3 regions of the Paenibacillus sp. FSL R5-0908 genome follow, and region 1 is predicted to be linked to each of the others. Evidence: predicted binding sites of a transcription regulator. Region 1 holds the regulator's gene; each other region holds the start of a gene.

The links. The regulator Rex, encoded in region 1, represses fermentation and respiration genes when NADH is low (regulators of the CRP and FNR family bind a similar motif). The targets are predictions, from matches to a motif close to TTGTGAAATATTTCACAA.
Region 2: the regulator Rex is predicted to act here: its motif matches at 3,418-3,435, upstream of nadA (quinolinate synthase NadA).
Region 3: the regulator Rex is predicted to act here: its motif matches at 5,444-5,461, upstream of MKZ09_RS22345 (polymer-forming cytoskeletal protein).

The regions. Positions count from the first base shown of each region.
Region 1 covers NZ_JBBOUV010000001.1:5,072,567-5,083,303, forward strand. Annotated here, with positions in the region: gene MKZ09_RS23070 (AAA family ATPase) at 1-842, opposite strand, end outside; gene MKZ09_RS23075 (hypothetical protein) at 835-1,377, opposite strand; gene MKZ09_RS23080 (cell wall elongation regulator TseB-like domain-containing protein) at 1,788-2,306, opposite strand; gene MKZ09_RS23085 (amidohydrolase) at 2,479-3,780, opposite strand; gene MKZ09_RS23090 (redox-sensing transcriptional repressor Rex) at 3,767-4,420, opposite strand; gene dinG (ATP-dependent DNA helicase DinG) at 4,551-7,412, opposite strand; gene MKZ09_RS23100 (tetratricopeptide repeat protein) at 7,539-8,180, opposite strand; gene panD (aspartate 1-decarboxylase) at 8,292-8,675, opposite strand; gene panC (pantoate--beta-alanine ligase) at 8,668-9,558, opposite strand; gene panB (3-methyl-2-oxobutanoate hydroxymethyltransferase) at 9,559-10,425, opposite strand.
Region 2 covers NZ_JBBOUV010000001.1:71,370-82,106, forward strand. Annotated here, with positions in the region: gene tilS (tRNA lysidine(34) synthetase TilS) at 1-496, shown strand, start outside; gene hpt (hypoxanthine phosphoribosyltransferase) at 543-1,082, shown strand; gene ftsH (ATP-dependent zinc metalloprotease FtsH) at 1,192-3,246, shown strand; gene nadA (quinolinate synthase NadA) at 3,506-4,444, shown strand; gene nadB (L-aspartate oxidase) at 4,484-6,100, shown strand; gene nadC (carboxylating nicotinate-nucleotide diphosphorylase) at 6,090-6,965, shown strand; gene MKZ09_RS00360 (type III pantothenate kinase) at 6,962-7,729, shown strand; gene hslO (Hsp33 family molecular chaperone HslO) at 7,777-8,661, shown strand; gene MKZ09_RS00370 (peptidylprolyl isomerase) at 8,671-9,615, shown strand; gene cysK (cysteine synthase A) at 9,757-10,695, shown strand.
Region 3 covers NZ_JBBOUV010000001.1:4,897,442-4,908,178, reverse strand. Annotated here, with positions in the region: gene MKZ09_RS22370 (rhamnogalacturonan lyase) at 1-809, opposite strand, end outside; gene MKZ09_RS22365 (phosphotransferase) at 966-2,009, shown strand; gene MKZ09_RS22360 (hypothetical protein) at 2,151-2,900, shown strand; gene MKZ09_RS22355 (MFS transporter) at 2,920-4,185, opposite strand; gene MKZ09_RS22350 (LacI family DNA-binding transcriptional regulator) at 4,234-5,145, opposite strand; gene MKZ09_RS22345 (polymer-forming cytoskeletal protein) at 5,520-6,071, shown strand; gene MKZ09_RS22340 (hypothetical protein) at 6,687-6,932, shown strand; gene MKZ09_RS22335 (histidine phosphatase family protein) at 6,995-7,618, opposite strand; gene MKZ09_RS22330 (LysR family transcriptional regulator) at 7,777-8,679, shown strand; gene MKZ09_RS22325 (DinB family protein) at 8,739-9,212, shown strand; gene MKZ09_RS22320 (VOC family protein) at 9,252-9,650, shown strand; gene MKZ09_RS22315 (LacI family DNA-binding transcriptional regulator) at 9,826-10,737, shown strand, end outside.

The DNA.
Region 1 (10,737 bases):
GAAAAACCATAGGCTTCTTCGGAAATTTTGTCGAGGTTCACATTTGCATGAAGCGGCTTATTTTTGGCATGCAATTCGAGAATCGATTTGCGGCCTTTTTTATCAGGCATGTCCACTTGAATATGACGGTCAAACCGGCCAGGACGCAGCAATGCTGAATCAAGCATTTCTTTTCGGTTAGTGGCTGCTACCAGCAAAATACGCGGTGTTTCGTTGTTATAGATCCCGTCCATCTCGGTCAACAGCTGATTCAAGGTCTGATCATATTCTCGCTGCTGTCCGCCTTCACGCTTACCGCCAATTACGTCAATTTCATCTATGAAAATAATAGCGCTTTGCTTATTTTCCTTAAGGGCGCGGGTACGGGCATCCTTAAACAAATCGCGGATACGGCCGGCACCGACACCTACGTACATTTCTACAAACTCACTGCCTGATGCTGCTACAAATACAGAGTTCGTATAATGTGCTGCTGCTCTAGCCATAAGGGTCTTACCTGTTCCTGGAGGGCCTGTAAGCAGAATCCCTTTCAAAGGCCGAATCCCGAATTTGCTGATTTCCTCATGCCGGATCAAAAAATCCAACGCTTCACGCAGCTCCTGCTTTGCATTGTCTTGCCCGCCAATTTCTTCAAAAGTAAGCTTTGAAGGTCCATCCTTCTTGCGTTTCTTCCCGGCACCTGCATTTACCGCAAGTCCGCCTCTTAAATGAGCAATGATAAGTAAAGCCGTGAGCATCCCAGCAGCAATTACAATCGGGAATATATTAATGCCTAGAAAAGCCATAAAAATAAACAAAACAGGAACAAATCCGATTAGAATTTCTTTAAGGTATTTAGGCATTATTCCATACCCCCAATGTCGCAGGTTTACGCGGCAAAATAATAAATTTGCTTTCTTTTCCATTACTCAAGCTTACATAGACATTATTGTCGTCAATTTCTGTTGAGGCTATCACATTTTTATATTGCGGATATTGCACTTTGAGTCCATCAAGTTCTGTGGGTATAAGTGTATATTTACGGCTCTCCATGGCTTCAGCTACAGAGAACATCGCTTTATCCCAGTATTCATCCAGCAGTTCACTGGAGTTCTGTTCTACATCAAGTTTTAGTGTACGTCCATCAATCATCGATTTTCCTTCTTGGGAGACGTACTGAACCAGTTCACGTAATTTCGTGCCTGGCTGGAGATCAAGTTTCAAAGTGACCTCATTGCGGTTAATACTGATATGAGAATTATTGACGCCCTCATATTGAGATACAATCTTCTGAAGTGGTTCCTGCATTGCAAACTGACGATACAAAAAGAAGCCACCAAACAATAGAGTAGCCGACAGTAGAGACGTTATCAGCACAGGTACAAGACGTAATTTCAAGAAACGTCCTCCTCTCAAAGATGACAAAATATAAAGCTCAGTATAATAATTTATAGCTACTTGAGAGCTCATCAGAGAGACTGAAGTCTCTTATTGCTGTTCTAATTACAAGTAGTAGTATATCACAGGTGTATATACTAATTTCAAAATAAATGTGAATATATTTAAAATTTAATTTTTTAAATATTTCCATCAATACCAAATATATTCCTCACTTTCGACAAAATCGGCCTTGATTTTTAATCAATCAGCCTATTTTTGTGTGTGAATTTAAGAGAATATTCGGTGATAACCACCCATTCAGTATATCACTTAGTATATCACTTTTGTACATCAAATAAATGTAAACAAGCGAACTTATACTAAGTTCGCTTGTTTACTATGCCACCCTTAATTTCCTTATGTTCAGCTTAACTTTTAGGTAAACTGTAACCTTCGCCCATTCGGGACCCATCCGAAAAGCGATAAAATTGATAATAATACCGACCGCTCTGTTTATAAAAAAGCTGCCAAGCATACTCTCCGTTATATACTCCCGGCAGCAAGCGTTCAATCGTTATGTCCGGAAGATCAGCTTTGATAATGCCGCGTATTTGGGCTTCCGAGGTTCCTTTACTTAGTTCCTCAGCAAACACTGCATCGTCGCCTTCAGCAAATTTTCCATCTACCGTAAAGCGGACCCAGGTCATAAGAGCAGTCCCGGCTTCATTTTTCCCTGTTAATACCCAGTACACTGCATTTTCATCCCAAACCGATTTTTGTGCTTTGGTTACCTCTGTTAGACCCGCTCTGGTTTTGGCAACATCCTTAGCGATATCACGCTCGTTCCATTGATCTTTCATAATATAGGCATAGAACTGGATAAGTCCAAACCCCAGGAGCAGAATCAGAACTGACCCCAGGAGGATCCATTTTTTCCTTTTCTTCAAGGTACAGCTCCCTTTCTAGTAATATATCTTTTTTGATTATATAACACACCCGCGTGTTTATCCAAAATTTCATAATTTTCTAGCTTTCCCAGCCTTAAAAATGCACAAAAGGCCGCAACTTTTGCTAAAAGCAAAAAGTCGCAGCCTATTATTTATTCGTTATTCTCCAGACTTAACGCTTCAATAAACCTTCGAAGGCTTCTTGCGCTTTACGCCGGATAGCTTCCTCATCCAGGGTTAAGCATTGTCCATGCTTGATGACCTGTTTACCATTCACCCACACATGCTCAACATCCTTAGCGCTAGCAGAGTAAACTGCATGAGACAACAGATCTGTGTGTGGCAGCAAATGCGGCTGATCGATATCAATAGCAATGAAATCAGCTTTCATCCCTACAGCAAGTCTGCCTACATTATTTAAAAAGATGGACTGCGCGCCATATTCTGTAGCCATACGCAGAGCCTCTGGAGCTGGAACAGCCGTTGGATCACCGCTGACACCCTTATGAATGAGAGCTGCAAGCCGCATCTCTTCAAACATATCCAAGTTATTGTTGCTTGCCGCGCCATCCGTGCCAAGAGACACCTTCACACCAGCTTTTAGAAGATCAGTAACCCGAGCCACTCCGCTAGCCAGCTTCAAATTACTGCCCGGATTATGAGATACACCCACATTATGGCGAGCCAAGATCTCAATCTCTTCATCATTTAAATGAACACCATGTGCAACTATCGAGGGACGTGTGAACATTCCAAGCTTCTCTAAGTGAGCTACAGGACGCAACCCGTAATCCGCCACATTTTGTTCCACTTCACGTTTCGTTTCGGACATATGCGTATGCATCGGTAAATCCAGATCATGCGCTGCCTGCACGAACTTAACCAGGAAGTCCGGAGGGCAAGTATAAGGGGCATGTGGCGAGATCATAGTAGTAATTCTACCGTCAGCCTTTCCATGCCAGTTACGGGCAAAAGAAATCGCTTCCGCAAGCTTGTGATTCTGTACATCCTCTGGACATAACCCTATCACACCACGCATCAATACGGAACGGATACCTGATAACTCAGCTACCTCGGCTACTCGGTCCATATGATCATACATATCGAGGAAGGTCGTAGTTCCACCCTTCAGCATTTCCAATACAGATAAGGAGGTTCCCCAGTATACATCATCACCGGTGAACTTTTCCTCCATCGGCCACATCTTCTCCTGAAGCCACACTTGTAGCGCTAAATCATCTCCATATCCACGCAGCAAAGACATCGCCGCATGACCATGTGTGTTTACAAGTCCAGGCATGAACAGCAGACGGCTGCCATCAACCACTTGCACTCCAGCTTCCATCTGAGGCTCTTCTTTTCCTATGTAAGTGATTAAATCATCTTCAATAGTCATATATCCACTCAGAACCGGCTCATCCGTTCCCGGAGTCAGAAAATACCCGCCCTTAATTATCGTTTTATTGTTGTTCATGTTCGCTTTCTTCCTTTCCATCCCGCAAGTAATAAGCAAGACTTTGCAGATCAGTTGTAAAATCAGCTGCATGCACCCGGATATTCGGTGGTGTCTTCAGAATCACAGGGGCAAAGTTCAAAATCGCTTCAATCCCAGAAGAAATGAGAATATCTGCTACATTTTGAGCTTCTGAATCAGGTACGGTAATAATGGCAATGCGAATACCTTGCTCACGAATCGTGCTGCCTAGTTCATCCATCGGTTGCACAGTAAGGGAGTTGATCTTACGTCCAACCTTAGGAGCGTACGAATCAAATATAGCCGTGATTTTCATAGTATCTTTAAGATATGCATTGTAATTAGACAAGGCATGTCCGAGATTACCTGCTCCAACTAAAGCTACATTAAGCTGTTGATCCAGCTTCAGGATATGACGGATTTTCTCAATAAGATACGTTACATCGTAGCCGATACCTTTTCTGCCGAAGTCACCAAAATATGCTAAATCCTTACGAATCTGTGCGGGATTAAGATCAAGCTTTTGTCCAAGTTCCTGAGAGGAAACTGTTAATATTTCGCGATTCTGGAGATCATTCAAAAAACGCAAGTACACAGGCAGTCTGCGAACAACGGCTTCTGATATTTTATCCGATTTCATATTTTTCCTCCTAAAAATAATAATGTTCTTGTGTAAATCCATATTCAAACGTCTACCTCTCCTTACTAAGGGCGGTACTGTAACAGACCGCCCTTAAGGATAAGGAGGAGCTAAACTGAAGACGAGCGTTTTAAGAAGCGCCGCCATCCTCTAGCCATTCCGCTATGCGGGGGACCATTTGATCAGTAAGCATATGCTCCATTTTGGGACCAGGCAATGAATAAAGGAAATACTTTCCGTAATGAGATTCAATAACCCTTGTATCATAAACAATAACTATTCCGCGATCCTGCGCCGTGCGAACCAGTCTTCCGAATCCCTGCTTAAAACGAATAACCGCTTGAGGAACAGATAATTTCATGAACGGATTCTTCTTCTGGGCCTGCAATAACTCCGACTTCGCTTCCGCCAACGGGTGATTCGGCGGTTGAAACGGAAGTCTCACGATGGCCAGGCAAGTCAGTGCTTCACCTGGAATATCTACACCTTCCCAGAAGCTGCTCGTCCCCAGCAGAACGGATGCTGCACTGTCCTGAAAGCGGCGGATCAGCTTACTCCGGCTGCCACCTTCCACGCCTTGACCAAGCACCGTAATCTCTTGTGAGGCCAAAGCCTCTTTAAGCGGATCATATACCTGACGCAGCATTTTATAAGAAGTAAACAGAACCAGCATCCGCCCACGTGTTGTTTTAGCAGCTTCCGATAATGACTGTACGAGTGTATCGACAAATCGAGCATCGCCCACACTGCCCTTCACACTAGGAAAATCACGCGGTATAACTAACAGTGCCTGCTCACGATACTTAAAGGGAGATGGAAGGAGTGAGGTCATTAGACGTCCCTCTTCCGCAGCTTCGTTAAGTCCGAGATTATCAATCATAAATTGAAAAGATTTATCTACAGACAGCGTCGCCGAGGTAAGCACGATGCTTTTTTTCTTATCGAAGAACAACTCTTTAAGCTGGCTGCTAACATCCACAGGGACGGCATACAGCTGTAGTGATTTGCTGCGGTAATTTCCATTTGCCTCCAGCCAATATACTACATTATCGTCATTCAGCCCCATAAAGAATCTTACTTGCTCACGAATGGAAGCCAAATCCTTAAATAAACCGCTAATATCAGTAACAAGACTGTCTGCTGAGGATTGGCTTTCCTGGTCACGCATCTCGTTAAGCATTTTATCACCCTTACGGATGATGTCGCTTAACGTCAGATTCATAGTGTTCTCTAGCGCAACTAATTCATCCCAATCCTTCGGCTTACGGGCGGGAAGCAACCGCATAACCAGTTGTCCCGCTTCCCCCGCCCCTGCATCACTGCGTTCCGGCAAAAGGCTGAACAGCTTGTCGCTGAGTGCATCCCAGGTTTCTTTGACGGTAAGCAGATCCGGGTAAATCCGATCGATGACTCCGCTCCATTCTGAAGCCTCTTCACTGCCTGACGACTGTAATATCTGGCGCAGAGCAGGAAGCTGTCCGTTTCGGCTATCTTTATACAGTCGCGATAACGTGTGTGCCACAGTGAAATGCTTCATATGCATGCCAAGATGTTTACCAGCCACATCTTCTAAATGATGTGCTTCATCAATGACAAGATGCTCGTAAGCCGGAAGCAGCTGGTGCCCAGCCTTAACATCTGCGAATAGCTTAGAGTGGTTTGTAATGACCACGTCAGCAATCCCAGCTTCATGCTTAGCCCTATGATAATAACATTTGCGGAACCACGGACAGGAACGGCCCAGACAGGAGTCGGTATCGCTTGCCACCGTCTCCCAGAAATCACCACCCCGGCCGCTTAAATTCAGCTCTTCATCATCCCCTGATTCACTTTGAGTGAGCCATACGATCATCTGAGCGGCAGTAAGCGCATCTTCCCTTGGGCTTATAAAGTCCTTTTTATTAATTTTATGCTCAAACTTACGCAGACACAAATAATGTCCTCTTCCCTTAAAAATAGCAGCTTTAAACGGAAAAGGAACTACCTGCGTTAACAAAGGGATATCCCGCTCGCGCAATTGGTCCTGCAGATTAATAGTATGAGTGCTGACCATGACTTTTTCATTGGTGCGAACGCTTTGATAAATGGCAGGCAACAAATAACCGAGCGATTTACCGGTTCCTGTGCCCGCTTCGATCAGTAGGTGTTTGTCTTCGGCAAGTGCCGTCATCACCTCATTGATCATAATATCCTGAGCTTCCCGGCTTTCATACTGCGGTAATGTGTCTTTAAGTCGTTTGGTTACTTCGTCCATATAATCAGTAAAAGATAAATTCGCTAGCGGATTCTCAGCATGCTCATCTCTAGGTGGCGCTAACTCCGTCCAGTCTCCTACTGCAAGCGCTAATTGACGATAGAAAGTCAGATCACCTTCAGGCTGTAGCGTCTCCGCTTCCCGCTCTCGCAGCAGACCATCAAAGTACCAGCCCAGATCACTATCCTCTTCAGTAAACAGCTCACAGAGTCTCTGGATCGTAAGCAGCGGCAGCTCGTAGAGCTCCTCAAGACATTTCAACAGCACTAAAGCAGTCGCAAGTGCATCACTATCTGCCTGATGCGGACGATCATGCGTCACTCCAAAATGAGCACTGACAGAGCCTAGCTGATAAGATGTGAGCGAAGGAAAGCAAATTTTGAGAAAATCAATCGTATCCAAAATCCGCCCTTGAAATGGCAAATAACCACAACGATCTAAAGCATTTTGTAAAAAATGGAAGTCGAAAGCGACATTATGCCCTACGAGCACAACATCATCCAAGAGCGGAACAAGCTCCATCATCATCTCATCCAGCTCAGGCGCATCCTTCACATCATCATCAGTAATCCCCGTCAGACCTGTTATAAAAGGAGGAATCGGCGTTCCGGGCTTGACATAGGAACCATATACCCGGGAGATGGACCGGTCTTCTTCTATAATTGCAAGGCCAACCTGGATAATTTCACCCACGGATTGGGTTCCTGTTGTTTCAAAATCAAGCACGGCAAATTTCATTATAATTCTATTCCCTTTCAATTGAGACTCTTAATCAGCATAACAGAAGTTGCGAAAAAAGGCGATGCACACCACTGGTTCAGGGGATGCATCGCTTGAATGGAAATTTCCAAAACCGTTATTCTTTTACAAAAGGGAAACCAGCTGATTTCCAAAATGCAGCTTCCCTCCACGACGGCGGCATACCTCTAAGTTAACGTTTGGTTCCGGAAGCGCAGGGTCATGCTGCAAAGCAAGATCAAACAATTCCTGCGCTTCATTGAAACGTTCCTGTGAGGCTCGTATGCAGCCTAAAGCATTATAAACCATGGCTTTCAGCTTGGTTTCCCGTATCAAGCCCAGCATATGGTTCAGATGACTCCAAGCGGACTCACCGTCACCTTCCTGCAGATAAGAGATGGCTAAATATAATCGAGCAGCCAAGCTATCCGGGTATTGCGCAATAACTTCTTTAAACTGATCAATACACTTTCCATACATCAGCAGCTTATAATACCCCTGACCTCTTACAAAGGAATCCATACACAGCTCTGGTGCTTCCTGTTCCGGCACTTCCTCTTCGACCACTGCTGTAAAATCCGCACTTTCGCGAAAGGAACTAAGCTTCTCAGCGAAAGCGAGCCATTCATCCATCACTTTATCGCTCAGTCTATGCAGCATATTATAATTGCATAAAAGCTCGTTCCGGCGGGCACCCTCCGCTGTAGGGTAATCTGTTACGATCTCCTGAAGCACCTTGTTCATTTCAGCAAACAAATGTTGAAACATGGGCGATCCCCCCTTACTGAAGATGAAATCAGTTCAGCTTGCCTGACTTCATTTTCTGCGAGATCGGGGTCTTTCATCCCTGCCATTCATTACATGGCGTAAGTCCATACATTAAGCGATTGTAGCATGCAATTCATGATCAGCCAGCTTCACTGGTTTGTTATTCTCATCCACGAATACCACCGTTGGCTTATGTGACTCCAGTTCTTCCGAGGACAACATCGCATACGAAATGATAATTACTGTATCGCCCGGCTGAACAAGACGAGCTGCGGCACCATTAAGACAGATCACTCCGCTTCCACGCGGTCCAGGGATTACATAGGTTTCCAGTCGCGAACCATTATTGTTATCCACAATTTGAACTTTTTCATTCTCAAGAATGTCCGCGGCTTCCATCAAGCTCTCATCAATGGTAATACTGCCCACATAGTTCAAATTCGCTTCCGTTACTGTTGCGCGGTGAATTTTGGATTTCATCATATGTCTAAACAAGTGCAGCAACCTCCTTTGGAATAAATACATTATTATCAATCAAACGTGTTCTACCAAACTTCACGGCGAGCGCTATAATAATTTCCCCATCCACTTCTGATAAAAGAGCTTCATCCTCTAATCCTTCAAGATCAGGGAATGTTAGGATCTCCGCATAATCAATCACCGCAAGAGGTGAGCTGGAAATAACCGATGTCAACAATTCCCGCACTTCAGCAACGGTTCTTACTTTTCCTTCTTCAATAGACTGACGTGCTTCACGTAAGGAACGAGATAACACCAATGCCTGACTACGCTCCTCAGGAGACAAGAATACGTTACGTGAGCTGAGTGCAAGTCCATCCCCTTCACGAACGATCGGACAAGGGATAATTTCAACATTCATATTAAGATCGGACACCATTCGGCGAAGCACTGCAACTTGTTGAGCATCCTTCAGCCCAAAAAAAGCATAATCCGGCTGTACGATATTGAAGAATTTATTAACCACTGTGGTTACACCATCAAAATGCCCAGGGCGGGAAGCCCCACAAAGACGGGTAGTAAGCTCCGATACCGAGACCGTAGTCCGAGTAGGCTGCGGATACATTTCTTCCACACTGGGGATAAATACAATATCTACTCCCTCACGTTCAGCGAGTTCCAAATCACGACGCTCGTCACGCGGATAGGAATCATAATCCTCGTTTGGCCCGAATTGCAAAGGATTCACAAAAATGCTCATTACCACTGTGTTGCTCATTTCTCCAGCCCGGCGAAGCAGACTGGCATGTCCGTCATGCAAATATCCCATCGTAGGAACGAACCCAATCGGGGCGTGGCCACCTTGTCTCATATACTCCAAAGCTTCGCGCAGCTGCTCAATGCTTCTGACGACTCTCATTTATTTCCCTTCCTTTCTTGCAGCGCCATATAAAGATTCCAAAACCGTTTCATCTGCATTAAAAACGTGACTTTCATCTGGGAAGGAACGTTCCTTCACTTCCTTCACATATTGGCTGATGCCCTCACGGATTACATTACCCACATCAGCATAGGTTTTGACAAAACGTTTCTCACGGTAAGGTGAGGCGTACCGCAGCAAATCATGGAAAACCAATACCTGTCCATCACAGTAACGGCCTGCACCGATCCCAATGGTTGGGATACTAAGCGCTTCAGAGATCGCTTGGGCTACTTCTTCCGTTACTAGCTCCAGTACGATCGCAAAAGCACCCGCTGCCTCAAGCGCCTTAGCTTCATCCATCAGGCGTTGCGCATCTTTGGCATCTTTGCCTTGAATCCGGTAACCACCAATCATATTCACGGATTGAGGCGTAAGACCGATATGTCCCAGTACAGGGACTCCCGCAGCTACAACCGTAGCTACAGTCTCACAAATCTCGAGTCCGCCTTCCATTTTGACGGCATGAGCCCGCCCTTCCTGCATTAATCTGCGCACACCCCGCAGAGTTTCATCTACACTTCCGTGATAAGTCATAAATGGCATATCCGCCACGATAAAGGTGCTCTGTGCTCCTCGAGTTACCGAGCGGGTATGGTAGACCATATCTTCAATGGTTACCGGTAAAGTTGTATCGTATCCAAGGACTACATTCCCAAGAGAGTCACCAACCAAAATAAGGTCGATACCTGCTTCTTCTGCAAGAACTGCAGACGGATAATCATAAGCGGTCAGCATGCTCAGTGGCACACCTTCTGCTTTCATTTTTTTCATTTTTACAATATTTAGCGCTTGTTTGTTTGCCATTTCTCTTTTCGTCCTCCTTTTTTAAGTAACCTGCCCGTAAAAATCGCAACAAAAAAACCTTTTAGCAATCATTTGCTAAAAAGGTCCGAAGGGCAAAAAAGAGTCACTTGCGATCGTCCCTTCTGTCTCGGTCCTTACGGCTCAGAGCAGAATCCAACGTAACCGTCAAACGCAGTTATGAAGGTATTTCCAATAATAAAAATATAAAAATGTTCTTCCGTTCAAGAGTACAGTTCGATAAACGATACCGCCTCCGACCCATAGTATAACAAAAAAAGCTCGGAATTACACGAAAAAAATATGACAAGGGAT
Region 2 (10,737 bases), 5.0 Mb from region 1:
TTTGGGTGGAGGCCTGACTTGTGTGCGGCAATATGATAGTATCTTGTTCTCGTCCAAGCCCACGACGCCACAGGCAAGCTATACATATCGTCTGTTTTTACCGGACTCTGAGCTTAAATTGGAGGAAATAGGTAAGGTGATGTCGATGGCGGTACTGGAGAGAGAAAACTTTTTTGTACAGGGGGAGGATTATGGGAAGATGTCGGCTTGGTTTGACCGTGATGAACTGGTCTTTCCACTGACGATACGATCCCGATTGCCTGGAGATACCATAAGGATCATGGGATTAAACGGAAGCAAAAAGGTAAAAGATATTTATATTGATGATAAAATACCTGCTTCCGAACGGTCATTGATTCCCCTCGTTTGTGATGGTTTGGGCAATATCGTCTGGATTCCGGGCGTAAGACGCTCGATGCATGCCGCAGTAGGGCGGCACACGACCTCCGTACTTCTATTGTCTCTGGCAGAGCTGGATGACCGCGAAGAAACGTAATGGTCGAAGTAAGTCTTTCATAGTATAACTTAGGAGGTTTCGCAAGTTGCAAAACGATATTCAAGAAGTATTGATCACCGAAGAGGAACTTCAGCAGAAAATTAAGGAGCTCGGTCGAACACTGAGCGAAGAATACGCAGGTCGTACCCCTTTAGTAATTTGTGTACTAAAAGGTGCGTTTATATTTATGGCAGATTTGGTTAAAGCCATTACAGTACCTGTTGAGATGGATTTCATGGCAGTGTCCAGCTATGGAGCATCCACCAAGTCCTCTGGAGTAGTCAAAATTATTAAGGATTTGGATGTATCGGTAGAAGGCCGCGATATCTTGATCGTTGAAGATATTATTGACAGTGGTCTTACACTCAGCTATTTAATTGAGTTGCTCCGCAACCGGAATGCTGCTACTATCTCTGTGGTTACCTTGTTTGATAAACCATCAGGCCGCACTGTTAATCTTGAAGCCAGCTACACAGGCTTCGTGTTACCTGACGAATTTGTAGTAGGCTACGGATTGGATTATGCCGAGCGGTATCGGAACCTCCCATATGTTGGAGTACTGAAACCTGAGATTTATTCCAATTGAACTAAGGACTGCCTCGATCATACGGATCGGATACCCACAACTTCCTTTATTTGAGGTGTCCCAAGAGGCTATGGTACAATAACTTGAGTGTTGTGAGAGGAGGTAGGGGATGAATCGGTTCATCCGGAATTCTGGTTTTTATTTGATTTTATTTTTAGTCGTGGTGGGTATTGTCCAGTTTGTGAGCAATGGAAATGAAGCCGCCGATTTCCCTAGATACGACGAGTTACGGCAGGAGATCAAGAACAACAATGTGAAGGATTTGACGGTTCAGTTTGAGGGTAATGCCTTTCTGGTCACAGGCGAGTATAGAGAGCTGCCTGCCGATACTAAATCGAAAAGCTTCTCCACATATATTCCTCCTACAGATGCCGCTATCAATGAACTGATTCAAGCCAGTGATGTTAATGGGATTGAATTAACTCAGAAGAAAATGGAAGGTACCAGCATTTGGCTGACATTCCTTTCTTCAATTATCCCACTGGTAATTATGTTCATCTTGTTCTTCTTCCTGTTTAACCAGGCGCAAGGTGGCGGCGGTAAAGTCATGAATTTCGGCAAGAGCAAGGCTCGGTTATATAATGAAGAGAAGAAGAAAATCAGCTTTGAGGATGTTGCAGGGGCGGACGAAGAGAAGCAAGAGCTTGTCGAAGTCGTTGAGTTCCTAAAAGATCCACGCAAATTTGCAGCTGTTGGCGCACGTATTCCTAAGGGCGTATTGCTTGTAGGTCCTCCGGGAACAGGTAAAACATTGCTTGCCCGTGCGGTAGCAGGTGAAGCTGGCGTTCCTTTCTTTAGTATTTCCGGTTCTGACTTTGTGGAAATGTTCGTGGGTGTCGGTGCTTCTCGGGTACGTGATTTGTTCGAGAATGCTAAGAAGAATGCTCCATGTATTATCTTCATTGATGAAATTGATGCTGTGGGTCGTCAGCGTGGCGCCGGTCTTGGTGGCGGACATGACGAGCGTGAACAGACGCTTAACCAATTGCTGGTTGAGATGGATGGATTCGGTGGTAACGAAGGCATTATTATTGTAGCGGCGACTAACCGCGCTGATATACTTGATCCGGCATTGCTTCGTCCAGGACGTTTTGACCGTCAAATTACGGTTGACCGTCCTGATGTCAAAGGCCGTGAAGCTGTACTTAAGGTTCACGCTCGTAACAAACCGCTTACGAAAGATGTAAGACTGGATGTTGTTGCTAAACGCACAACCGGATTCACAGGTGCTGATCTGGAGAATCTGCTGAATGAGGCAGCTTTGCTAGCTGCACGTCGTAACCGTAAAGATATTTCCATGATTGAAGTGGATGAAGCTATTGACCGTGTTATCGTAGGTACTGAGAAACGCAGTCGTGTGATCAGTGACCGCGAGAAACGTATTGTAGCTTATCATGAAGCAGGCCATACTATTGCTGGTTACTTCCTTGAGCACGCCGATATGGTGCATAAAGTTACTATTATCCCACGCGGACGTGCAGGCGGATATGTTATTATGCTTCCGAAGGAAGATCGGATGATCGTTACCAAGCAGGAGCTTTTGGATAAGGTTACTGGATTACTTGGTGGACGTGTTGCCGAAGAATTGTTTATTGGTGAGATCGGTACGGGTGCATACAGTGACTTCCAACAGGCTACGCGCATCGTGCGTGCCATGATTATGGAGTACGGTATGAGCGATAAGCTTGGACCTATGCAGTTCGGATCTTCTCAAGGTCAAGTATTCTTGGGTCGTGATATTGGGCATGAACAGAATTACAGTGACTCCATTGCTTATGAGATTGATCAGGAAATGCAGAACTTTATTACTTCGAGTTACGAACGTTGTAAAGATCTGTTGATCAAACACTCCAAAGAAATGCACTTGATTGCCAATACATTACTTGAGAAAGAAACACTTGAGCTTGATCAGATTACACAACTGATTGAACAAGGATTCCTTTCCGAGGATGGTAAACCAGAAGGTGGCGAAGGTGTTGCCCATGAAGTTGGCGAGCCTGTCATCGACAATATCGGTGATGTGCGAGTTCGTATTCAAGGCAAGCCTGAGGATGAACAGTCCACACTTCCTGACCTGTCAAAGGATATCCCGAATAACCCTGATACTGAGGGTAATGACGGTTCTGACGATGACAATAAAGGTGGGGGCACTAGCCTTACCTAATTGGGTTCACCATTCATATGATGTAAATTTATCCGGAGAACGTAACTGTTCTCCGGATTTTTTATTTTAATTTTTAAGGGATTCTATGCCTTAAAGCCTGTCCAGTTACATTGACAGGGGCTGGAACGTTGTGTACATTAGTGATTAATATTACTTACTATTTATATCAGCATGTTCATTTTTTCACCATGATGGCGCATGCCATTTGATAACATCATGTCGGCGAAAAGCCGCGAGGATTTAAGGGGGAGAACAATCGGTGGAAGCTCTGGCGCTTGAGCGCAAGCAGGAACAGAATCGAGAACTTCGTATACGTCTTGAACAGCTTAAAAAGGAACGAAACGCAATCATTTTAGCTCATTATTATCAACGTGATGAAATTCAGGAGGTTGCCGATTTCCGGGGCGACTCTTTTTTACTCGCTCAGAAGGCTGCAGAGACAGATGCGGAAGTTATTGTATTCTGCGGTGTTCATTTCATGGGGGAAAGTGCAAAAATTCTAGCCCCGAACAAAACCGTCCTTATTCCTGATGAACGTGCAGGCTGTCCAATGGCAGATATGGTCAATGTAGACGGTTTGCGTAAGCTAAAAGCTCAACATCCAAATGCTAAAGTAGTCACTTATATTAACTCGTCCGCCGAGATTAAAGCAGAAACCGATATTTGTTGTACCTCTGCTAATGCTGTGAAAGTAATCGAATCCCTTGACGCCGAAGAGATTATTTGGGTCCCAGATAAGAATCTTGGTCAATATGTACAAGATCAGACGGGCAAGAAGCTGATTATTTGGGAAGGCTATTGCAACACTCACGACATGTTGACCGTCAAAGATGTAGTAGAAATGAGAGCAAAATATCCAGATGCGGAATTTGTAGTTCATCCAGAGTGCCGTCCTGAAGTAGTGGCCATGGGTGACTATGTAGGCAGCACTACATCAATTCTGGAGTATTGCCGGAAATCGGATCGTAAGCAATTTATCGTTGGAACGGAAGATGGTACCGGATATCAGCTTCGTAAGGATAGTCCAGATAAAGAATTCCATTTTGCTACCAAATTTCTTGTTTGTCCTAATATGAAAGTTAATAATCTAAAAAAACTGGTGAAATGCCTGGAGACGATGAAGCCACAAATCTATGTACCGCCTGCTGTCGCCGACAAAGCCAGAACATCCCTAGAGCGCATGCTACAAGTCCGGTAGCATGCGCTACTCTTTCGTTGAAACAGGTGAAAAGCGGTCATGATTCCACAATATTTGGTTGATTTTGATCTTCGGGATATTCCTACGGTAAAGACAGATTGTATTGTTATTGGTTCAGGGATTGCCGGACTATTCACGGCTATTAAAGCCAGTGAAGATCGGCGTGTCATAATGATCACAAAGAAATCAGTGATGGAAAGTAATACTCGCTATGCACAGGGAGGGATCGCAGCTGTTATAGCTGAGGATGATTCCCCTGCATACCACCGGCAGGATACCTTAATGGCCGGAGCAGGTCTTTGCTCTTCAACAGCTGTCGATGCACTTGTTAATGAAGGGCCGGAAGGCGTTCATGAGTTAATTCGCTTAGGAACTTTGTTTGATAAGGAAGATGGGGTACTGGCTTTAACTCAGGAAGGAGCGCACAGCCACCGCCGTATCTTGCATGCTAATGGGGATGCTACCGGTTATGAGATTGTTCGTGCATTGGCTGAACAGGTAGCGGAGCATGAGAATATCGAGGTCTGGGATGATCATTATGTTATCGATCTCATCACTGAAGGTGGAGAATGTGTAGGCGCATTATTGCAGCGGCCCGGTGGTGGACGGTTGTTCCTGCAAGGGGATGCGACCATTTTGTGCTCTGGTGGAGCCGGACAATTATATCGATACACTACCAACCCAGAGGTAGCTACAGGAGATGGTGTAGCGATCGCCTATCGTGCTGGGGCTCATATACGAGATATGGAATTTATTCAATTTCATCCTACAGCACTTAGTTACCCAGGAGCTCCTAGATTTTTAATCTCCGAAGCTGTGCGTGGGGAAGGAGCAGTCCTGCGCAATATTAATGGAGAGCGGTTCATGGAACGTTATCATGACCTGCTTGAGCTAGCCCCGCGGGATATTGTAGCACGAGCCATTGTAAGTGAAATGGAACATACTAAATCAACGTTCGTTTATTTGGATATTACACATGAATCTCCAGAGATGGTGAAGCATCGGTTTCCCACAATATATGAGACATGTATGGGCTATGGACTGGATATTACAAGTGATTGGATTCCAGTGGCTCCTGCTGCGCATTATATGATGGGGGGGATTAAGACCGATCTGAATGGAGAGAGCACCATCCCACGTCTGTTTGCTTGCGGAGAGGTTTCCTCCACAGGTCTGCATGGCGCTAACCGTTTAGCTAGTAATTCTTTATCTGAGGCCATTGTATTTGGACAGCGTATTATTGATCGGATTCATGAGCTTTCTCCGCTGGACCGTGATGTTTTATCGGTTAACAGTAACGAGGGCCGTGTAGATTCGCCAACTCAAGCTATTGTGGAACGTCGTTTGAAGCTACAGAAGGTAATGGTTCGATATGCCGGACTGCGTCGTAACGAAGAGATGTTACTTAAAGGACTAGATGAATTAAAACGACAGCTGCCCATCTTTGGATCAGCTTTGTCCAAACGTGAGGAATATGAATTTGCTAATATGCTGACCTGCTGTTTGCTTGTGACAGAGTCTGCTCTGGCACGGGAGGAGAGCCGTGGGGCGCATTACCGTGAGGATTATCCGCAGCGGGATGATGATCAGTGGCGTAAGCACCTGCTTCAAATTCGCGAACTGGGAATAGTGGAGGAATTAAGCGATGATGTTTAATGGTTACAATGAAGAACTAGTACAATCTATCAAGGCCTGGTTGCGGGAAGATGTTGGTTCCGGAGATGTAACCACGCAGATGACGATTCCAGTGGGCCATGAGTCCAAAGGGATTATTCATGCCAAGGAAGACGGGATAATTTGTGGCATTCCAATTGCAGAGCTGGTTTTTGAAATTGTGGATCCGGCGCTTAGTTTTACAGCCCTTGTCGAAGAAGGCCAAGCTGTAACCAAGGGAACTGTAATTATTGAGGTTGAGGGCAGCACCCATGCGATTCTAACAGGTGAGCGGCTTGCGCTTAACTTGATGCAGCGTCTTTCAGGTGTGGCATCACGAACAGCTTCTTTCGTGCAGGTGTTGGAGGGATTACCAACTCGTCTAGTGGACACACGTAAGACAACACCAGGTCACCGGATGCTGGAGAAATATGCTGTTCGTATTGGTGGAGGCTTTAATCACCGTTTTGGTTTATATGATGCAGTTATGATCAAGGATAATCATATCAAAGGCGCGGGTGGTATTCGGCAGGCTGTAGGTCGTGCCCGGAAGAACATCCCGCATACGATGAGCATCGAAGTGGAGACCGAGAATTTAGAGCAAGTCGAAGAGGCGCTGGCAGCAGGTGCTGATATTATAATGCTCGATAACATGTCTAACGATATGATGAAGCAAGCCGTGGCTAGGATTAAATCCAAAGCTCCGCATGTTAAGACAGAGGCTTCTGGAAATGTATCGTTAGAAACCGTACGCGGGATTGCCGAAACGGGCGTGGATGTGATTTCTGTCGGGCGCCTTACGTACTCCTTCTCCAGTCTGGATATCAGTCTAGACCTTAATGCCAAGAAGGAAGGGCCTTTGTCATGATGCTTGCTGTCGATATCGGTAATACCAATATTGTTCTCGGTGTATATAGAAAACGCGAATTGCTGCATCATTTTCGGCTGAGTACTGCGCGCCAATCGACCGTGGATGAATATGGAGTAATGATACACAATCTTTTTCACATGTCAGGTATATCTGTCAAAGACGTTGAAGGTGTAATTATATCTTCGGTTGTTCCGCCACTGGTTAAGACTATTGAGGATATGTGTATTAAATATATAGGGAAAGACCCATTAATTGTTGGACCAGGGATTAAGACGGGGCTTAACTTACGTTATGAGAATCCGCGTGAAATTGGCGCAGACCGGATTGTTAATGCAGTTGCTGCGATTGAACAATACAAATGTCCACTTGTCGTTGTTGATTTTGGTACGGCTACGACTTTTGATTGCATTGATGCAGGTGCTAATTATCTTGGTGGCGCAATTGTGCCCGGTCTAGGCATTTCAACGGAGGCATTATACCAGCGGGCATCTAAGCTGCCGCGAATTGAATTGGAGAAGCCTAAAAAGGTCATCGGACGTAATACGGTGCACGCGATGCAGGCCGGGATTATTTTTGGCTATGCGGGTCAGGTCGAGGGTATTGTTAAACGAATTAAAGTCGAGATGAACGCTCCCGAACTGAAGGTTATTTCGACCGGAGGCCTCGCCTCGCTAATTGCGGGTGAAACAGACTGTATCGATGAAGTAAATCCTATGTTAACGCTAGAAGGATTAAGAATTATTTACGATCGTAACCAATAAAGATAAAGAAGCCTAAAAGGCGAAGAGATAGGAGGGCTATGCACCCAATGGAAAAAAAGAAGGATCGACTAATCCGCGGCACGGCTCTTAATGGTAAGGTGAGAGCGTTTGCTGTCCGCACAACTGAATTGGTTGAAGAACTGAGACGCAGACACGATACGTATCCAACGGCTACAGCCGCAATGGGACGTACAGTTACCGCTGCAGCCATGATGGGCGCTATGCTCAAGGGTAGTGAGAAGCTGAGTATTATGGTTAAAGGGAATGGACCAATCGGACAAATCGTTGCAGAATCCAATGCATTGGGAGAAGTGCGTGGTTATGTGCATAATCCGCACATTCATTTACCGAGCAATAGCATGGGGAAATTGGATGTAGCTGGAGCGGTTGGAACTGAAGGGTTCATTGATGTTATAAAAGATTTAGGCATGAAAGAGCCATACCGCGGTAGTATTCCTATTATTTCCGGGGAGCTTGGTGATGATTTTACTTATTATTTTGCGGTTTCCGAGCAAACTCCAGCTGCGGTTGGCCTAGGTGTGTTGGTAGATACCGATGAGTCGGTAATTGTGGCTGGAGGGTTTATTGTTCAGCTTCTTCCTGGTCTGACTGATGCGGAGATCACAGAGATTGAAAAAGCTGTAGGGGCGATGCCTTCTGTAACAGCACTTCTCGATCAGGGGCTGGAGCCAGAAGAAATGCTGCGATACCTGTTGCCGGATGCAGTGGTTATGGATGAACTGGATATTAACTTTGCTTGTCAGTGTTCGCGTGAGCGGGTAGAGCAGACATTGGTTAGCTTAGGGCGGGATGAACTGGAGAGATTAATTGCAGAGGATGAACAGGCTGAAGTCGTATGCCATTTTTGCAATGAGGCTTATGTTTTCAATAAGGACGATTTACAGGTCATTTTAGAACAAGCGAATTCGTAGGGCATTGGGATGATGACGAGACAGGAACGCGCACTTCGCAATACGGTTATTATTCTAGCTGTTGCAACTTTAATGCTCGGGGGTCTATTATTCTGGAGTTTGCGCGCCATGGCCCTTCTTAAAGGAGATACAACAGACAATGAATCACCGGATGTAGCGACTGCAGGCGGACAACCGATAACGGATCAGCAGTGGATGGATGAGCTCAAAAAAAAGCATGGAGAAGAAGTGTTAATCAGTATGCTTAACCATATTGTCGTGAACATGGAAGCTAAGGCTTTAGGAATTACCGTGACAGACGATGAGGTTAAGCAGGAACTGGCACGCACTATAGTTGGGTACGAATCAGAAGCGCAATATTATGCTCAAATGCAATCTCAGCTCGGATTATCTCGTCAGGAAGTGTTCGCAGAGACGGCTTATCGTCTGTCCTTACAAGCGATAGCCACGGAGGGCATTACAATCAGTGATGCTGATATAGATGCTTATTTAGAGCAAAATGCTGAGCGCTTCATTCCAAAAAAGGAAATGCAGCTCTCTATGATCAAGGTTTCATCCTATGAGGAAGGTCAGCAGGTAATGGATCGCTTGGAACAGGGTGAGAATTTTGCTGATTTGGCTAGAGAAGTGTCTATTGATGATGAGAGTCGGCAGCACGGAGGCAGCTTAGGTAAAGTAGAGGAAGACGACCCTTTTTGGCCAGAGGGAATGTTAAAGACTGCCGCTGGATTGGATGTGGGTGATATAGCCGGTCCGATCGAGACAGGGGAAGACTTCGCCATTATCCGCTTGGAGAGTATTCACTCTCCAGAAATGCCGGAACAGAAAGAAATTCGGGCGATTGTACGTCAAGAGCTGGCTTTGGAGCAAGCCCCTCCCTTGCAGCAGGTGGAAAGCGATTTACGCAATAAATATGAGGTATCAATAAATATTGACAACAGCCTGCAAGATTGATAATATGATATTAACGTAAACCCTACCGTTTTAGTCGGAAATAACTGACGGTGGTCAACAATTTAAACTCCATACACAGAAGCATAAAGTCATAATTTACGTTCTTATATCGCATTTATCATTCTAAGGAGGTTTTTGCTCATGGCTAAAGTCGTTAACAACGTAACAGAATTGATCGGAGGTACTCCGCTCGTTCGTTTGAATCGTCTGGCACAGGAAGGCTCCGCAGATATTTATTTGAAATTGGAATATCAGAACCCGGGGTCAAGCGTGAAAGACCGGATTGCAATCAGCATTGTGGAAGAAGCTGAGCGTGAAGGTCTACTGAAACCGGGAGGTACGATTGTAGAAGCTACTAGTGGTAACACTGGTATCGGCCTGGCACTTGTAGCTGCTGCTAAAGGTTATAAAGCAGTTATCGTAATGCCGGAAACAATGAGCTTGGAGCGCCGTAATCTCCTTCGCGCATATGGAGCGGAATTGGTGCTGACCCCAGGATCGGAAGGTATGAATGGTGCGGTTAAGAAAGCAGACGAAATTCTGAAAGAGAACCCAAGCTATTTCCCATCCGAGCAATTCAAGAATAAAGCGAACGTGAAGATTCACCGTGAGACTACTGGACCTGAAATTATTGACGCTATTGAATCCATCGGCGGTCCTTTGGATGCTTTTATTGCAGGTATCGGAACAGGCGGAACGATCACTGGTGCGGGTGAAGTGCTGAAAAGCCAATATCCTGATATTAAGATCTATGCTGTGGAGCCTGCTGCTTCCCCAATCTTGGCTGGAGGCAAACCAGGCCCTCACAAAATCCAGGGTATCGGAGCTAACTTCATCCCTGAGATTTTGAACCAAGATATCTATGATGAAATCATCCACGTTGAGAATGATGAAGCTTTCGAAACTGCACGTCGTGTAGCTAAAGAAGAAGGCGTCTTGTCTGGTATTTCTTCAGGTGCTGCTGTATTTGCCGCACTTAAAGTAGCCAAAGATTTAGGCCCTGGCAAAAAAGTAGTAGTCATTATCCCAAGTAACGGCGAACGTTACCTGAGCACACCACTTTACAATTTCGAAGCGTAATTGTTTGCAATAACGTAAATCTATAAGAGTCTTCATACCACT
Region 3 (10,737 bases), 180 kb from region 1:
AATACACTCAGATATTCAGGTCCGGTCAGGATATATCCACTGGAATTGCGATAATCTGCACTTGCGTTTCCAAGGGTTACGCCAACTCCGTCAACCGTACCGTCTGCTGTTTTGCAGACTACTTCGGCTTTACCATCACCATTGAAATCATAGACTAGAAATTGAGTATAATGTGCGCCAGCCCGAATATTTTTACCCAGATCAATTCGCCATAGCCGAGTTCCATTCAGCTTATAAGCATCCAGATAGACGTTGCCTGTATAGCCACTTTGCGAGTTGTCTTTAGAATTGGAAGGATCCCACTTCAACACGATTTCATATTCCCCGTCACCGTCTAAGTCGCCCACGCTGGCATCATTGGCACTATAGGTATAACTTACGCCATCTGGCGTAGTGCCGTCAGCCGGAATTTGAATTGGAACGTCCAAATAATTGTTGGCCCATACATTTGCTGCTGGGGAATCAGATTTCTCAATACCGCCAATGATTGCTCGAATTGTATAGCTAGACGAAGTTGTGCCGGCGTTATCCTGATAATTTGTGCTGTCCGTGATTGGGGTAACGTTTACTTTTGTGCCATTGCGGTATAAATTAAAAGAAACCGACAGTTCTTCTGTTCCGAGTAGCCGCCAGCTCACAAATACACCGCTGGATACCTTGACTGCTACTAGTCCCCGATTTAGCTTTTCCGCTTGCCGGGCAGCTGCTGCCGAAACAGAGGAAAGAGAGCCAAAAGCTGCCGTCCCTAACGTAAAGACTAAAAACCAAATGATTACAAGATATCCTGACTGATGTAACCGCTTACTCATTAACGAAGCCTCCTTTTCATTTTTGGTTCACGAGGGTTACACAGGATGTCATAGTGAACAGTACATAATATTTCATAAAGACAAAAATATGTTTTAAATTTACTTGAACCATTTTAAATGAGTACGACTTTACTCACACAGAAAGGAATACATAAAATGGAAAATATAAGCTATAATTTAAAATTCGCTACACTTTGTGCCAAATATAATCTGGGTCTGTTGATGAATGAACCTGAACCGATAACAGGTGGACTCTTGCACAGAATGTATCGCCTGCAAACGGATAAAGCGCAATACGCAGTAAAGGCCTTAAATCCTCAAATTATGCAACGAGATACAGCCATGTCTAATTATATTTTTTCTGAAAGGGTTGCAAATCTGGCTTATCAAAAGGGGATCCATGCTGTTCCGGCAATCGTATCTAATGGCAATAGTATGCACGAGGTTGAGGGGCAATTTTATTTATTGTTTCCATGGGTTCAGGGGAAGGCATTACCTTTAGGTGAAATAGATTTAGATTGTTGTAAAAAGATTGGGGCAATTCTTGCGCAGCTCCACATCATCGATTTCTCACAGGGAATGGATGATCATCACTTTGAAACGCTTATAGCGTCTAATGCTGCAGTTGCCAATTGGAAAGAGCTTGCACTCAAAGGAGAGCAGCAGGGTGCAGACTGGTCAAGCTTGCTAGCAGATCACCTGCATAAGATACAGAATTGGGAGTCATTGATTCATTCTTCAGCGAGTCTATTGACGAATCATTATGTTATCAGTCATCGGGATTTAGACCCCAAAAATGTCTTGTGGGATGAGCAGAAAGTTCCAATAATAATCGATTGGGAAGCAGCAGGACCTATTCATCCGACAGTAGAGCTGATAGATGTAGCTTTATATTGGTCAGGTTCTGAATCGGGAGATTTAAGCAAAAAGGCATTCTCAAATTTGATTAACAGCTATCTGGAGCATGGCGGAGAGGTTTATGCGGATTGGCAGGTTGTGCTCAACTATGGCTTTTTGGGAAAATTAGAATGGTTAGCTTACAATATCAGACGTTCGCTAGGACTGGAGAGCTCGGATGACGCAGAACGGGAGCTGGGTACTTGTGAGGTAATCCGTACGATTAATGCATTACAGAACTATGCAGATTTTATTCCACAATGTTTATTATGGTTGGGAGATTTAGAGGAAGGTAGTGCCTAAGCTATTAAAAGAGGAAGAGAACTTATTTATGAATGTTGTTAACGCTACGATGGCAGCTATAAATGGATGAGTATGTTCCGATGGACCGGAAGGGGAGCACGTCAAAAATTTAAACTGACTGTAAGTTGAAAAGGAGGACTTATGAAAAAGTTTATAGTTATATCTGGCGTCTCGCTATTTTTGCTGGCGATTTCTTTTAGCCCATTGTTCAACTATATACGTGAGTATATAATTTCTGATCAAATTAATCAGCGTTATGAGATAAAGCATGCTGAAAAAGAATATAACCCAATAAACGTACAAGAGATAACGCTTGATGATAAGAATATTAAAATCAAAGAAGAAAAAACAGGCAGGAAAGCGGATTTGACCCTATGGGATGAAGAGGAGAAGGTCCTGCCTGGTGATATTGTCAAAGTTCAGTTCTTATTAAATGATCAAAAAATCTCCACCGCTGATGAAATATGGCTATCCAATCGGGACAGAGGCCGGTATTTTTCGTGGATAGATATTCTCACAGTAAAGGACCGAAAGACTGGTGAGGAACAAATAAACATAGTCCAAAGACTGACCGATGATAGTCAACCCATGGAAACAAGAAAATGGAAAATCATCACGATTGCCCAAGACGGAGAAGTAGACGAAGAGGTTCTCAGCTATGCTCAAAGAAGCAACAATCATTTAGGTGTCAGGCTAATCGAGTTCTCCGGTACCTCCCTTATGGGTATGGGCTATTATTCAGATGTTACTAAGGCCTACCCTAGTATTTTCTTCCCACTCCTATTTCCGTTTCTAACTGGTATAGCGGGTCTCCTGTTATTGATCTTTCTGATTGTTCTTTTACTGTTTGAGCTTCATTTTAGACGTGTTATTAGAAAAAGAGGGCGATAAAGACTGGGTACGTTCTGAATTACTTGTAGTTTCGAATTATCTTTAATTTAGTGCTAGTTGATAAGGCAAACAGCAGCAGTAAGACTCCGATTGAACCCATGACAGGACCAGGGCTGAAGAAATCAGACAAGGACGAGACAGCAGTAAGACCAATGGATGGGGCTACACTCATGATAGAACCTAATACACCGAACACCCTACCTTGGAGGTCTTCTGAAACTTCCAGTCTAAGGATTGTATTAATCAGCAACGTGCAGAATGAGAACATGAAGCCAATTACAAGAATGATAGGAATGGCAATCGCAGCGGAAGTGACGAATGATAACAGAAGGTATAGGGGACCGAGACATAGCAGTCCAGTCATAATAAGAAATCCTCTATTCTTCAGTTTGGAGCCGAGCAGCAAGATCAGACCGGATCCGATCATATAACCAAGTGGAATACAGGCTTCAATAAGTCCAAACTGAAAGGGAGTAGAATCCCACACTTTGACGGCCATAACCTGGGTCAACATCAGGGAGGGGACAAAAAATAAGGTTAAGGTAGGAAGCATAATCATAACGGCGCGTGCAAAAGGGTACCTCCAAATATAGCGAATTCCATCGATCAAATCCTGTGTGAATTTCCGTTCTTTCTTGGGCACGTTATTTAATTGAGTTGGCAAAGGAAGGGAGCGGACTGCTAGAACGAGCAGAAAGGAGATCAAGAACGTAGCTCCATCAAATAAAATAGCGTCGGCTGCTCCAAAACTCGCTACGAAAATACCACCAGCGGAATAACCAATAGTCCGGCAGATGTTTTCAGACAAGTTCAACAATCCTACCGCTTTTTGTAGATGTTCTTTACCAACAACAGTAGTGATAGAAGCTTGGTATGCCGGGGACTGGAATAAAGCTGAAACGGTCGTAAGACCCGTCAGTATAGCGACGACAATGAACGAAGTAGAGGGCAGGGAAATGGCTAAAGCTAGTGTCACTACAAGTCCGCAACTTATCAGATCTGTGATCAGCATGAGGGTTCGACGATTGATCCTATCCGCAAAAGTTCCCCCAATCGATCCTAGCAAAGAACTAAGCAATAAATTGATTATCGTGATGATGGCAATCATTTTGGCGCTGCCGGTCGTTTGCAGTACCCATAAACTTAAAGCAATACTATGAAAAGTGTTGCCAAATAAGGAAATGGAGTACGAACTGAGTAGCAGCAGGAATCTCCGATTTCCCCAAAGAGAGGGATAAACTTGAACAGCAGGGGGAACTTGTTTCACTAATACAGGACCAGGCATAAGTTATGCTCCTTTCAACTTAAACGCTTAAGTGAATAGCCAAAAAAATTATTCTACAAAATAGCAATTATTTTCTTGTGCGGAGTAGTCAGAATGATGCAATAATTTGTCCATGAGTTCAAATGCAGTAGCCGCTTTATCCCCAGTAAAAATGAATTTATGAACGTCATCGCCTAATATTTCCGGACAATTGCAGGTGCAAAGCACAGAGAGTTGTTCGAACCTCCCGTTTACTTCAACGTAACTTCCAATAAACTCATTAATGACAATGGCCTCTTTATAGCCCCCTCCCTGTAAGAATGTATTTAATTCCTCCAAATTGACAACGGTAAATATCGCTTCTTCAGGTAATGGAATACTGTCCTGAATAAAGCGGGTGAGGAAACAGTTATTGAAGCTCTCCATAATTAAACATACCTGTGAAAGGTCCTGTGGTTTTACCTTTTGCAGAACTGCTCGATAGTTGAAAAGGACCTGCTTAAAGAGTTTATCTTCAATCATGCTGTCGATCAGAATCAAAGGAATTCCTTCTACAAAATGTTTGGAGATCGAATAAAAGGCTTCCTCGCGCACATCGATCAGAAATACAGCCTCCAGCTTTCTTTCTACGATAATATCCAAAGAAGGCTGGTCAACATCAAGTGAATAGAGCAGCGTATGGTAACCAGCATTTGTTAACCGCTTTTCCAAGGCATGTATAAATGAGAACTGGGCATGGAGCTTCCAGTGTGGTGTATGGGCTGATGTGTTAACAAGCACACCGACCAATCCTGTTTTCTGATTCGCAAGTGAACGTGCTGCCAGATTCGGTATGTAATGCAGTTCCTCGGCAAGCTGAAGAATCTGCTGGCGTGTTTTCTCAGGAATGGTTTGGTTGCCGACACGATTCAGAACATAGCTCACTGTTGCGACGGAGACATTGGCACGAAGTGCGATGTCCTTCATGGTTGTCTTTTTCACCAGTAAATAGCTCCCTTATCCTTGTGATATTTTCTAAAGATTAACATTCTGATTCTAAAGCGTCAATGGGGGTGAGTGAGCGTTTAGATGACCCTGTTAAGTTTCTATAAATGGAAGAATTGCGGAAGGGTTGAAGAAAGAGGGCTTAACTCAGCTGGGACCTTTCTTAAAATTTGGGTAAATAAGTATTAAGATCTATGAACTTAAAACGGGCAGCGAGATGAGGTGTTACTTATGGATACGATTCCGGATGGAGATGAGTAATCTTTGTGAAACCGCTTCAGATAACGACACAATATTGTGAAAATTTTCACCTGTTTATTAAAAATTTTAATATATAATTAATTTATAATCAAAAACAAGGGGGATTTAAAATGAAGTTATTTAAAATGATGTTAGTAGCAGGCGTCTCGGTTGCAGTCTTATCTGGTTGTGGTGCGAATAATAATAATGCGACTAATTCGGCGGCTACTACGGCTCCAACTACAGAGCAAACGGATGCAGTTACTACAGCTTCAATCGTAAATCAAGCAGATACGTTTACCAAGGCTGTAAGTAAAGATGGAAATTGGATTATTGCCATTCTAAATGATGTGACCATTGCCCAAGATGTTGTTGTTGAAGGCGAATTCCATGATAAAGGGGCTGCAGACGGCGACATCTACCGTAAGATTGCTCTTTATGCCCAAGACGCTGATCACAAAGTTACTGCCAATTACACTCTCACTGTACCTAAGTTAACTGTACAAAGTGAAAATTTACGAGTTCAAGGCGGAACCATTAAAGGTGATGTTTATGTAGAAGCGAACGGATTTAACCTGCATGAAACCTCGACTATTGATGGAAATCTTTACTTCGCAAACGAAGATGTGAAAGCAACTGCAGGGATTGAAGGTAAAGTGACTGGGGCAACTGAAGTTAAATAAGTACGTGATGATTTCGATTAGGTAGAAGTAGAAGGACTAAATAGATAGAGTTATCTGGATAGGTTCAGGCAAAAGGAATCAGTATGAATGGGCTGACTCATAATGGGCTACACCCCATCTAGTTACCATATGAGAGCCGGCGGAAGCTTTGAAGTAACAAGTGATGGAGTATTGAAGTGTATAGTAGATGGTTTTAACTGTATTTTGTGCAACTAAAATGCTCAAAATGCTCGGCCAATGAAAATAGATGTATTTAATACATCTATTTTCTTGATTTAATACTCTACAGGGTATTTCTCTAGTTTTTAATTGTATAGAATACACTTAAAGTTCGAATCAGCCCTTGTAGAGATGGAATAAGTGTATAGAATGCAGTTATCTTACAGATTTCATCAAGATAGTGCGTTACATCGGAGTGAGTATCCAAAAGCTACGAATGATTGAGCTTAGCTCATAACCTACTCAAGCAAACCACCACAGACCCAAAACACCAGGCAGTGAACCTCCAACGGAGAATCGCTGCCTGGTTGTTTTTTTGTGGAAGAATATATGAACTGTTGTTGATTTTCTTCATATTGACTTATACTATTACTACCACTACTAGGAGGAACACATATGTCTAAGGAGTATTCGCGCACATATATTGAGAGCGTAAAGCTTGAAATGTTAAATAGGTTGGGATTAAAGCAGGTGTTCTTCAAGGAGCAAATAGGGGATAGCCTAATTTTTGAAGCTGTGGGTTTTGATAAAGGGGCAAAACATCGCTTTTGCGTTAGACCAAAGACGAAAACGATTGATGAATTCATATCAGGCAAATGGATGAAGGTCCGCAGTTTTATAATCAAAAGTGTGGATATTTAGTGTTGAACCCTATAAAGGTAGCCCCGTTAATCGGAGTTACCTTTTTATTTTTTGACCCATAGTCATTGATAATGTGAAGTATCACCATACAGATCGATGGTTGTTTTGGTTTCAGTTAGGGTTACTTTACATAATGCTGTAGAGAGAATATCCGGTAACTCCCCAATTTCCTGCAATGATTTATTGAGAAAATAAGCCATAATGACTTTTAAAGTCATCCGATGCGTGATGATGAGCACTTCAAGCCCTACGTTATCGTTTATGATGCACTCCATTGTCGGCACTACTCTTTGTTCAAGCTGCTTGTAAGTTTCACCTGAGGTTAGAGGAATATATAGATCGGGTCTGGTGAAAAAATGGGAATATTGTAAAGGGGATTCTAGTTGTATCTGATCCGTATTCATTCCTTCCCAGCTCCCCATGTTAATTTCCATTAAAGAAGCTTGCTGTTGAATAGGTAAACTCCGCTTTCCCCGTAAAATCTGCGCAGTATGCAATGCTCTTGGACTAGTACTAGAATAAATCGCGCCTAAGTTTAAGTTTTCTACTTCCAAACGATCTCTTAACCATTCCGCCTGCTGTTCGCCCAAGGCTGTAAGCGCAGAATTTTGATGCCCTTGCATTCGTTTTTGTAAATTCCATTCTGTTTGCCCGTGACGGGTTAAGTATAATACTGTCTTTGTCATTAACGTGACCTCCCTTATGAATAGTTGTAAGTATAAGATAAATAAATATAAATAAACAATATATAATAGTTAACATCCATAATGTATAGTTATAGTGAAATGGCTGAGGATAAGCGGCAAATACAGATATTACTTTATGAAGTGAGGAAGAGATCACGATGAACTATCATGTATTAAAATTGTTTTATTACGTTGCCATCACAGGTAGTGTGACCAAAGCCTCTGAACGTTTGCACATCAGCCAACCCGCTATATCAGCGCAAATCCGTAAGTTTGAACGGGAGAATCATATTTTGTTATTTGAAATTAAAGGAAAGAGGATGGTGCTCACCCCTTTAGGAAAAAGGTTAATCGAACCTCTTGAGAAATTTTTTGCTATGGGTGATCAAGTCCAGCAAATCATTGAAGATTATCACAAATTTCCTGAGGGGAATCTGCGGATTGCAGGTAATTATTTGGCGACAAGTATCCTCATTCCCCGGTGGGCGTCATTATTCAAACAATCTTTTCCGGAAGTTAACATTCAGATCACTACTACTAATTCTCATGATGTCATGGAAAAATTAAATAATTTTGAAGCAGACGTGGCGATATACAGTGATATGGAGTTTCCTACGCATAATACAGGAGTGTTCGAACATCGGAAGTTATATAGGGACGAGTATGTATTCGTGGTCTCTTCCCAGCACCCTTTTGCCAATCAGCAGCTTAGCTTTGAAGAAGTGATGTCTGAAGCATTTATTATGAGGGAAGAGGGCAGTGCAGCTAGAGAGCGGCTTGTCCGGTTGTGTGAAGAAAGAAGTGTACAGCAGCCAACGATTGGGCTTCAATTTAATGGAGTGAATGAAGTTATTCAAGCTGTCATTGCCGGTTATGGAATTAGTTATGTCTCCGCTTTGTTGGCGAAACCTTATCTTGATCAGGGAACATTAGCTAAAGTAGCAGTTGAAAATGTAGTCTCTCAGCATTCGATATGGATGGGCTACAGAAAGAAGGAACTTCAAGAAAGTTATATGCAGTCGTTTATTACGTTCGTTATGAAACAATTAAGTTTAAAATAATATTAGGAAATTAAAGATAATCTTATGGTAAACTATGGATAAAAGTTAGGAGGGTCATAATGGATCAAATTATATTCAAACAAATTAAGTTTGTGCGTAGTGTTACTGTGCGTGCAGTCGAGGGACTATCTGAGGGAACTTTGAATTGCATTCCAGAAGGGTTTAATAACAATATCCGCTGGAACTTGGGACATATTTATTTGGTGCAAGAGAAGTTTGCTTTTCATTCCGCTAGGGAACTTATGCAATTGCCGGCAAGCTTTGAACGCTTATTTGCGAAAGGGACTAAACCAGCCGAGTGGAATGAGGAACCGCCAACGCTTGAAGTTTTACTTGAGATGCTTACGGAGCAACCCAAACGGATCCAGGAAGCTTTTCACAATCGTTTAAGTGAGCAAGTAACTCCTCTTACAACAGGAAGTGGATTAACCTTAAATTCAATCGGTGAATTCATCAATTTCACACTTTACCATGAAGGTATGCACTTCAATACAATAAAATTATTAAATCGCTTTGCAGATAAAAGTCTTTAGAGTTCTCAAGTAGCAAAAAGTTTAAATCCAAGGAGACAGATGATGGAAGACGGAAGAATCTTGGGGATTGCTTACAATATGATTCCAGTTAAAGATTTAGAGAAATCTGCAGCCTGGTTTGTAAAGCATTTTAGTTTTAATATTAGGGACCGAAGAGACGGAAACTTAAGCTTATTCAGAGATAATAGGCCGATATTATGTTTGACTCAGAGTGATGATGATTCGAGGGCTGTGTTTGAGGTCAGAGGTAGGAAAAAATGGGTGATCACTTTTTTTGCAAATGATGTGCTTGCTCTTCACAGTCAATTAAAATCAGCAGATGTAAAAGTCGGAAATGTTAGTGATGAAGGTGAGTATGGGAAGTTTTTTGTATTTGAAGATCTGGATGGGAATCTATTCGATGTATGGGAACACCACGATTGTGAACTGATTTATTAGTTTAAAAAAGTGGTCAGAACTTAAATAAATTCAAATAACAAAAGATATCGATAAATAATTGGTATCTTTTGTTAGCTTTATGATCGAAAAAAAGATTTGTAAATGAAAAGGTTATATGATAATCTAATTTATGTAATACATGTAACCGGTTACACATTGGGGGATGAAGTGAAGAATGATGACAATCAAAGATGTCGCAAAAATAGCTGGAGTTTCGGTAGCAACAGTCTCCCGGGTTATTAATGAATCTGGTTATGTGAATATCGATACCCGCAAAAAGGTTGAGGCAGCGATCAAAGAAATGAATTATACCCCTAATGAGGTTGCAAGATCATTATACAAGCGGAAATCTAAATTAATCGGGCTGCTCTTGCCTGATATTACCAACCCTTTCTTCCCGCAGTTAGCGCGGGGGATAGAGGATCGGATGCAGGAGCAAGGTTATCGGATCATCTTTGGCAATAGTGATGAGAACGAAGATAAGGAGATGGATTATATTCAAACCTTTATCCAAAACAATGTCATTGGCATGATATCGTCAACCAACTTCCCTGAGAGCGACGTTTATTCTAACTTGAAGATTCCGGTCGTATTTCTCGACCGTACTTCTAACGATAGCCCTTCCGTATACGCAGATGGCAAAAAGGGCGGACGTCTTGCAGCACAAGAGATTATCGCACGGGGAAGCAAAAAAATTACAGTGATACAAGGACCGGCGCATATCAAACCTGCACAAGATCGATTTCTTGGGGCGATTGAAGTCCTTAATGAAATGGGAATCAGCTATAATGTGATCGAAACTTCATCCTTCTCCCATACAGTAGCAGAACAATGGGCTGTGGAGTTATTTGATAAATATATAGATACAGACGGCGTAATTGCCAGTAATGATATTGTGGCGACGGCAGTCATTCATGAAGCACATCGTTTAGGTAAAAGAGTGCCGCAGGATCTGCAAATCATCGGATTTGATGATATCCCGCTCAGCAGCTTGTTGTCACCTGCTTTATCCACCATTCGCCAGCCGGCACATGATATGGGTAGAGAAGCAGCGGGTTTACTTATTAAGCTAATTGAGCAAGATAAG